One region of the Pseudocitrobacter corydidari genome, then DNA from elsewhere that is predicted to be linked to it. Evidence: predicted binding sites of a transcription regulator. Region 1 holds the regulator's gene; each other region holds the start of a gene.

Region 1 (2,205 bases):
GATTTCCCCTGGCTGCTGGCGATGCTGCAAGGCTCGTTTATCTCTCATATGAATACGCTGGTCGTTCCCGGCGGCAAGATGGGGCTGGCGATGGAATTGATCATGACGCCGCTGGTGCAGCGGTTGATGGAAGGGAAGAAGATTGGGTGAAATAGCACCTTACCCGACCTACAAAGCTTTCGTAGGTCGGATAAGGCGTAGCCGCCATCCGACATAAAGGCGACGCGGGCGTTACCCCTCCACCACCTCATAAGAATGGGTAATGTTCACCGCTTTGCCCAGCATCAGCGCCACTGAACAGTACTTCTCAGCGGACAAATCCACCGCCCGGGACACCGCCGCATCTTTCAGTTCTTTGCCGGTCACAATGAAGTGCAGATTGATGTGCGTGAACAGACGTGGCGCTTCTTCGCGGCGTTCAGAGGTCAGCTTAACTTCACAATCGGTCACGTCGTAACGGCCCTTTTGCAGGATTGACACGACGTCAATAGCGCTACAACCGCCCGCAGCCATCAGCACGACTTCCATCGGGCTTGGCGCTTTATCACCTGAGTTGCCATCCATTAGAATCTGGTGCCCGGAAGCCGACTCACCCAGGAAGGTTAACCCTTCAACCCATTTCACACGCGCTTGCATAATAGTCACTCCAGAGTTGCAAATTTATTGTCAGATTACGCGCACATAACAAATCTCGCAACGGAAGTAGACCTGGGTCATGCTGAAGCGAGACACCAGGAGACACACGGCGAAAGCTATGCTAAAACAGTCGGGATGCTACAGAGATACATAAACGTACTGCATGTATGCAGAGGACATCACATACTGGCTGCGACAATTTTTGACGGCCAACTTCCCAGGTAGAGGGAAGGACATTATTTCCACCAGTGGTAGCCTGATTTGCCGCTGGCGATAGCTTATAACAGAGGATAACCGCGCATGGTGCTTGGCAAACCGCAAACAGACCCGACACTCGAATGGTTCTTGTCTCATTGCCACATTCATAAGTACCCATCGAAGAGCACGCTGATTCACCAGGGTGAAAAAGCGGAAACGCTGTACTACATCGTTAAAGGCTCCGTGGCAGTACTCATCAAGGATGAGGAAGGCAAAGAGATGATCCTTTCCTACCTCAACCAGGGCGATTTCATCGGTGAACTGGGCCTGTTTGAAGAAGGCCAGGAACGTAGCGCCTGGGTTCGGGCGAAAACCGCCTGTGAAGTGGCTGAAATCTCCTATAAGAAATTCCGTCAGCTCATCCAGGTTAACCCGGATATCCTGATGCGTCTCTCCTCTCAGATGGCGCGCCGTCTGCAGGTTACCTCTGAGAAAGTGGGCAACCTGGCGTTCCTCGACGTTACCGGTCGTATCGCACAGACGCTGCTGAATCTGGCAAAACAGCCGGATGCCATGACCCACCCGGACGGTATGCAGATCAAAATCACCCGTCAGGAAATCGGTCAGATCGTCGGTTGCTCCCGCGAAACCGTGGGCCGCATTCTGAAGATGCTGGAAGATCAGAACCTGATCTCCGCACACGGTAAAACGATCGTCGTTTACGGCACGCGTTAATCTCGTCTGACGGCGTATTGTTCGCGCAATACGCCGTTTTTGTCTCTTATGTGGCGCAGGCTGATTTACCACCCGGAAGTCAACTATGCACTGCGGCAAACGCTGGTGTTATGTTTGCCGGTCGCCGTCGGCCTGATCCTCGGCCAGCTTCAACACGGCTTACTGTTCTCTTTAGTGCCTGCCTGCTGCAACATCGCCGGGCTGGATACTCCCCATAAACGCTTCTTCAAACGCCTGATTATCGGTGGGTCTCTGTTCGCCGGTTGCAGCCTGATTGTGCAACTGTTGCTGGCCGATGATATCCCGCTGCCGTTTATTCTTACCGGTCTGGCGATGGTGCTGGGCGTTACCGCCGAAATCAGCGCGCTGCACGGGCGATTGCTTCCGGCCTCGCTGATTGCCGCCATTTTTACCCTGAGCCTGGCGGGCAATATGCCCATCTGGGAACCGCTGCTTATCTACGCGCTCGGCACGCTATGGTACGGGCTGTTTAACTGGTTCTGGTTCTGGCTATGGCGCGAACAGCCGCTGCGCGAGTCGTTGAGCCTGCTTTACCGCCAACTGGCGGAGTACTGCGAAGCCAAATATAGCCTGCTGACGCAACATACCGACCCCAATACCGCCCTGCCGCCGTTG
Region 2 (2,205 bases), 1.9 Mb from region 1:
GCGACTGTTTTGGCGTTAAAGGAGCAATTTAATGAAGAAAAAGAACCACCAGATAAAGACAAACGGATTGGACCTGATAATTATCAGCCAATGTCACTTGATGCTGTGTAACGGGGTACTGTGGCGGAGTCAGCATGAAGGGATTTAATTATATTCGACGGGTAAAAATATTTTTTGTTTTTATAATTTTCAATATCATGTTGCTTTCGAGTGTTAATGGATAAAAGACTTGAAGCTATTCAAAACGGTGTGCCTGATGATGAAAAATAGAGCGCTTTTATCGTAACGGGGAGTTCTTCACATACCAGCGCTCCCCGTCTCAACCGTTATCCTATTGCCAGAAAATCACTCACCCAACATATGCGGCCACAACCCCAGCGTCGTGCGGGTAATCTGCATCAACGTGTCAAAACTTGCGCCTTCGCGAGCGCTAATCGACATGCCCTGCAATACGCAGCTTAAGAAAAGCGCCAGCTCATTCACATCTTTCCCGGCCGGAATTTCACCTTTCTCCTGACGATGCTGTAAAAACTCGCGCAGGGTTTGTTCCTGAACGGCGTGGCGGGATTTAATGGTTTTGGCTATCTCTTTCGACGACGCCGCCAGCGCGGCGGACGTGTTAATCATAAAGCAGCCCGCCGGAGTGTCTTTACTGGTATAGCAGGTCGCGACAGCGGTGAAGTAATCCTTCAGCGCCTCATCCACACGCTTGTCATCACAACAGAGCTTCGCTTCATGTTTAGCAGCGAAGTGAGCGATGTAGTGATCGAGAACGGCGCGGAACAGCCCCTCTTTATTCACGAATTCTGCATACAGGGTAGGTGCTTTTGCGCCCGTGGCCTCTACGAGATCGGAGAGTGACGTGGCTTCGTAGCCATGCTGCCAGAAAAGCGTCATTGCTTTATCCAGCGCTGCTTCCCGGTCAAATACTTTTGGTCGACCACGGCCCTTTTTAGCGCAACTTTGCGTCTCAGTTGTCATAGTGCCGTTGTACCTCTTTCGGTTTTAGTGAACGCTCATTATAAAAATAATCGCTTCAGGCTGCCAGCGGTGAATTCCCAAAAATAAATAATTCATATGGGTATGAAAAATAGGCTGATTTTAATTATTTAAATGATCGTTATAAAAATCATGTTGACGAGTGATCCAGATCTCATTATCATTACCTTATCGATCGTTAAGTTAATAAAGTTTGCTCTACATCATAGTTCATCTGCATAGGTCATAATCATGAAAAACGTAAAAACTCTGGCTCTCGCCGCTGTTCTGAGTTCTCTGTCATTCGCAAGTTTCGCTGCGGTTGAAGTTCAATCTACCCCGGCGGATCAGCACAAAGTCGGTACCATCGCGGCATCAGCAGGCCCGAACCTGGCTTCTCTGGAAGATCAGCTGTCTCAGAAAGCAGACGAAATGGGCGCTAAATCGTTCCGTATCACTTCAGTAAGTGGTCCGAACAACCTGCACGGTACGGCTGTTATTTATAAATAAGCATTAACTCCCTCATTAATGCCGTTTTAAATAAGCCACTGCCATAAAAAAGCCCTGAGTGATCGCATCACTCAGGGCTTTTGCCTGTCTGGAATCAGCGTTACATCGACTGCTCTTGCGCAACATGATGGCGGGTGACGTCAACCGGCATGCCGGAGCGCAGCTCCATCGCATAGTTCATCACATCCGTATTCGTCTGTGCCTTCTCTTTAAACGCACTCATCGTCTCATTCAGCACAATAGGCTGCGTTTTCGGGTCATCATCGATATGTTTTGACAGCGGCTGGTGAACTTCAACCAGATGCACGCCGCCCGGTTCAACCGAGGCTTTAATCGGCGTGTTGATGATATTCACTTTGGTGCCCGGCGTAACTTTCTCAAACAAGTTGCGGATATCGCCATCGCGCAGGCGAATACAGCCGGAGCTGACGCGCATGCCGATACCAAAGTCGGCGTTCGTTCCGTGCAGCAGATAAACGCCGCCCTGAGCCGCTAAGCGAATGGCGTGATGTCCCATTGGGTTATCCGGCCCGGCGGGCATCACCGCAGGCAAAATTATGCCCTGTGCTTTATAGCGCGCGCGAATGTTTGCCGTGGGTGTCCAGGTCGGGTTGGCACGTTTGTCCGATACGGTGGTCACCATGGTTGGTGTTACCGTATCACCACCTAACTGACCAATGCCGATAGGGTAGACGGTAACCTTGTTGCTTCCTGGCG
Region 3 (2,205 bases), 1.6 Mb from region 1:
GCATAGCAGTCGAAGCTGATATCGGATAACGCTTTCACGCCCGGGAAGGTTTTAGAAATGCCGCGAAACGAGAGATAAGGGGTTGACTGTTGCATAACCACTCCTGAATGACAGGGTCACCTCTCCCCCGGCAACCTGGCCGGGGGAGAGGCATCACGACTTACAGACCTTTTTTCGCCAGTTCTTCTTTGAAGTTTTCACGGGTAATCAGCACCACGTCGGTAACCGCAGTAAATTTCGGCGGCTCTACGCCCTTCTCTACCCAGTTGTAGAGCATTTCACTGGTTTTGTAGCCGTGAATATCCGGGCTTGGCAGCAGGGAACCATAGAAGCCAGTGGCCTGGGCTTTCGACAGTTCGTTCACCGCATCCACACCGTTGATACCGATGCCGATGACATCAGCCGCTTTAAAGCCCTGACCTTCCGTCGCGCGCACGCCGCCCAGAACGGTGTTATCGTTCATGCCGACGATCAGCCAGTGCTTCACGCCGGGATGTTGCACCAACATGGAGTTACCGGCATCAAACGCACCGGGGATATCGTTGGATTTGGTCGGGACCTGATAAATCTGTTTTTCCGGGAAGCCTGCGGCTTTCAGCGCATCCAGCGAACCGGTAGTACGACGACGCGCGGTATCCAGTTCATTGGCGGTGATCGCCATCACGGCGGTATCTTTCACGTCCCAGCCGCGTTTTTGCATCTCTTTATAGAGTTCCTGCCCCTGACGTGCGCCGATTTCACTGGCCGCCATCATCACCAGCGGAACGGTGTCCATCGGCTTGCCTTTAGCGTTAACGAACTGGTCATCGACGGTGATGACTTTCATGTCATAGCCGCGCGCTTTCGCCATAATCGCCGAGCCCAGTTTCGGATCCGGCGTACAGATAACGAACCCTTTCGCACCGTTAGCCGCCAGGCTATCGATGGCGTTCAGGGTTTTCTCGCCGTCGGGCACGGCAATTTTAATGACGTCAAAGCCTAAATCTTTGCCGGCTTTATCAGCAAACTTCCATTCGGTCTGGAACCACGGCTCTTCCGGCTGCTTCACCAGAAAACCGAGCTTCAAATTTTCTGCCATAGCTGATTGTGACATAACCGCTGCCAGGCCGATGGCGGCCAGCGCTTTAGTGAATTTGTGCATGGTATACTCCAGCCTTTGTGCTTTTATTTGTAGGGAAATAATCGGTTATAAAATTTAATTAGGACGTAAAACAACGTATTAGCCGTTTCGTTAATTGCTATACGGTTGTTAGCACATTAATAGCGGGAAAATATTTATCCATAAGAGAGCCGCATCACACCGCAGAATTACAGTAGTTGCATACATGGATTTAGCAGAAAATGACATACAGAAAGGGCGAATTGTCCGACAATTCGCCCTGGCAATAGCATTATAATCTATATTGTTAGCTAACTAATCCTTGTATAACGGATTACCACGGATAGTAGATGTGGTCCGCGTGATCGCGGACTGGCGCCTCATCCCCTAATAAGCGCGCCGCTACGGTAAAGGCGAAATCGAAGACATGACCAAATCCTTTCCCGCTGATGAGGTTGCCATCTTCCACTACCGGGGCATCAATATACTCACCGTCTTTAATATCCTGCCATAAGTCGCCAGAACAGACATAGCGACGGCCTTTAAGCAGGCCGTTACCTGCCAGCACGCGGGCGGCGGCAGAGCAAATGGGGCAAATATATTTTCCGGCTTCATCATGTGCGGCGACAAACTTCACCACGTCTTTATTTGCCGCGAGATTCACACTACCCTGCGGCCCGCCAGGCAGTACTACAGCGTCATAGATTTTATCCATACATTCCGCAAGCGTGGCATCCGCCACCATCGGGATATCGTGATAGCTCACCACCGCGCGCGATTCGGCGCAGGACACCAGTTCAACCTCAAGATGCAAACGACGCAGAATATCAATAGTGACAATCGCTTCGCCTTCTTCAAACCCGGGTGCTAACAGCACGGCAACCTGTTTCATTGTAACTCCTGTTTTATCGTAATCGGGGATTGGCCGAATAATTGCGCGCGAACCAATCTGCCTCACAACTGGCTAAAATGATCTAAAACAATTTCCTGGCTATTGAACTGTTTGTCTGATTCACATAATAAACAAACAAAAATAAACCGCTGTTTCATTTTATCACACAAATAGTACGTAATGCCTGGCAAGGAGTGAAGCGGGTTTTTGTGAT
Region 4 (2,205 bases), 2.2 Mb from region 1:
CGGCTCTTTAGGGGGTAAATATCCGGTTATCTGTGTCGTGCTGTTCAACCCGGCAAACGGCACCTGCTTTGCCTCCTTCGGCGCGCACCCGGACTTTGGCGTCGCGCTGGAACGTACCGTTACGGAACTGCTGCAGGGCCGTGGTCTGAAAGATCTGGACGTGTTCACGCCGCCAACCTTTGATGATGAAGAAGTCGCCGAGCATGCCAACCTGGAAACTCACTTCATCGATTCCAGCGGTTTGATCTCCTGGGATCTCTTTAAGCAGGATGCCGACTATCCGTTTGTGGACTGGAATTTCTCCGGCACCACCGAAGAAGAGTTCGCGACCCTGATGGCGATTTTCAACGCCGAAGATAAAGAAGTGTACATCGCGGATTACGAGCATTTAGGCGTCTACGCCTGCCGTATTCTGGTGCCGGGAATGTCGGATATCTATCCGGCAGAAGATCTGTGGCTCGCGAACAATAATATGGGCAGCCACCTGCGTGAGACAATTCTGACCCTGCCAGACAGTGAGTGGGAAAAAGAAGAGTACCTGAATCTGATTGAACAGCTTGATGAAGAAGGTCTGGACGATTTCACCCGCGTACGTGAACTGCTGGGCCTGGCAACAGGCAAGGATAATGGTTGGTACACCCTGCGCGTCGGTGAGTTGAAAGCGATGCTCGCGCTGGCCGGTGGCGATCTGGAACAGGCACTGATCTGGACCGAGTGGACAATGGAATTCAACGCGTCAATCTTTAGCGCCGAGCGTGCGAATTATTATCGTTGCCTGCAAACCTTATTACTGCTGTCGCAGGAAGAAGAACGCCAGCCGCTACAATATCTGAATGCGTTTATTCGTATGTACGGTGCTGAAGCCGTAGAAGCTGCCAGCGCCGCGCTGAGCGGCGAAGCACCGTTCTACGGTTTACAAGCCGTGGATAGCGATCTCGAAGCCTTCCCTGCGCACCAGTCGCTACTGCAAACCTACGAAAAACTGCAGTGTGCAAAAGCTGCGTTTTGGTCAAAGCAGGGCTAAAAAGACCGGAGAATAAGTAGGTTTAAAGATTACTCTACGCTATATTATGGGGCCGTTTAACGGCCCTTTTTTTATTTCTAAAATGCCGTAAATTAATTTGTGATAATTACGTTACGCACAAGTAAACACTATTATTGGTAGCTTACCAATAATGTTAATTTAAATGATCATTACTCCATTTTAATTAACTGGCAAAACGGGAGGCTGACGAAAAAAATCAACTGATATTGCAAACTTTAAAATTTATTTTTACTTTGATAATCAAAAAGTTATGCCGCTTTCGATGAAAAACCATTCGATTTGCGGGCCTATAAGCCAGGCGAGATATGATCTACATCAAATTCTCATCTATAATGCTTTGTTAGTATCTCGTCGCCGACTTAATAAAGAGAGAGTTAGTGTGAAAGCTGACAACCCTTTTGATCTACTTGTTCCTGCCGCTATGGCCAAAGTTGCCGAAGAAGCAGGTGTCTATAAAGCAACGAAGCATCCGCTGAAAACCTTTTATCTGGCGATTACTGCGGGCGTGTTCATCTCGATTGCTTTTGTTTTCTACATTACTGCCACCACAGGAACCGCGGGCATGCCTTTTGGCGTCGCGAAACTGATTGGGGGTATCTGCTTCTCACTGGGCTTGATTCTCTGCGTCATTTGCGGGGCCGACCTCTTCACTTCCACGGTACTGATCGTTGTGGCGAAAGCCAGCGGTCGCATCACATGGGGTCAACTGGCGAAAAACTGGTTGAACGTCTATGTTGGTAACCTGGTAGGATGTCTGCTCTTTGTTCTGCTGATGTGGCTCTCCGGCGAATATATGACCGCTAACGGTGGCTGGGGCATGAATGTCCTGCAAACCGCTGACCACAAAATGCACCACACATTTATCGAAGCCGTTGCACTCGGCATCCTGGCTAACCTGATGGTTTGTCTGGCTGTCTGGATGAGCTACTCTGGCCGCAGCCTGATGGACAAAGCCATGATTATGGTTCTTCCGGTTGCCATGTTCGTCGCCAGCGGCTTTGAGCACAGTATTGCAAACATGTTTATGATCCCAATGGGGATTGTGATTCGCAACTTTGCAAGCCCGGAGTTCTGGACCGCAGTTGGTTCAACCCCGGATAGTTTTTCTCACCTGACTATCATGAACTTCATCACTGATAACCTCATTCCGGTGACTATCG

The links. Region 1 encodes CRP, which controls carbon source genes, mostly activating them, when cyclic AMP is high. Its sites were predicted from a motif close to ATGTGANNNNNNTCACAT; they were not measured.
Region 2: a site for CRP is predicted at 1,140-1,157, ahead of bhsA (multiple stress resistance protein BhsA). Genes of this name have one in related genera too.
Region 3: a site for CRP is predicted at 1,284-1,301, ahead of G163CM_RS03845 (arabinose ABC transporter substrate-binding protein). Genes of this name have one in related genera too.
Region 4: a site for CRP is predicted at 1,349-1,366, ahead of focA (formate transporter FocA). Genes of this name have one in related genera too.

The regions. Positions count from the first base shown of each region.
Region 1 is NZ_CP087880.1:4,273,593-4,275,797, reverse strand. It holds gene G163CM_RS19795 (phosphoribulokinase) at 1-150, shown strand, start outside; gene G163CM_RS19790 (OsmC family protein) at 232-636, opposite strand; gene crp (cAMP-activated global transcriptional regulator CRP) at 937-1,569, shown strand; gene G163CM_RS19780 (YccS/YhfK family putative transporter) at 1,618-2,205, shown strand, end outside.
Region 2 is NZ_CP087880.1:1,123,679-1,125,883, forward strand. It holds gene G163CM_RS05200 (hypothetical protein) at 1-111, shown strand, start outside; gene G163CM_RS05205 (TetR/AcrR family transcriptional regulator) at 346-981, opposite strand; gene bhsA (multiple stress resistance protein BhsA) at 1,231-1,488, shown strand; gene ldtC (L,D-transpeptidase LdtC) at 1,589-2,205, opposite strand, start outside.
Region 3 is NZ_CP087880.1:829,466-831,670, reverse strand. It holds gene araG (L-arabinose ABC transporter ATP-binding protein AraG) at 1-95, opposite strand, end outside; gene G163CM_RS03845 (arabinose ABC transporter substrate-binding protein) at 161-1,141, opposite strand; gene G163CM_RS03840 (DJ-1/PfpI family protein) at 1,434-1,991, opposite strand.
Region 4 is NZ_CP087880.1:2,032,248-2,034,452, forward strand. It holds gene ycaO (30S ribosomal protein S12 methylthiotransferase accessory factor YcaO) at 1-1,024, shown strand, start outside; gene focA (formate transporter FocA) at 1,425-2,205, shown strand, end outside.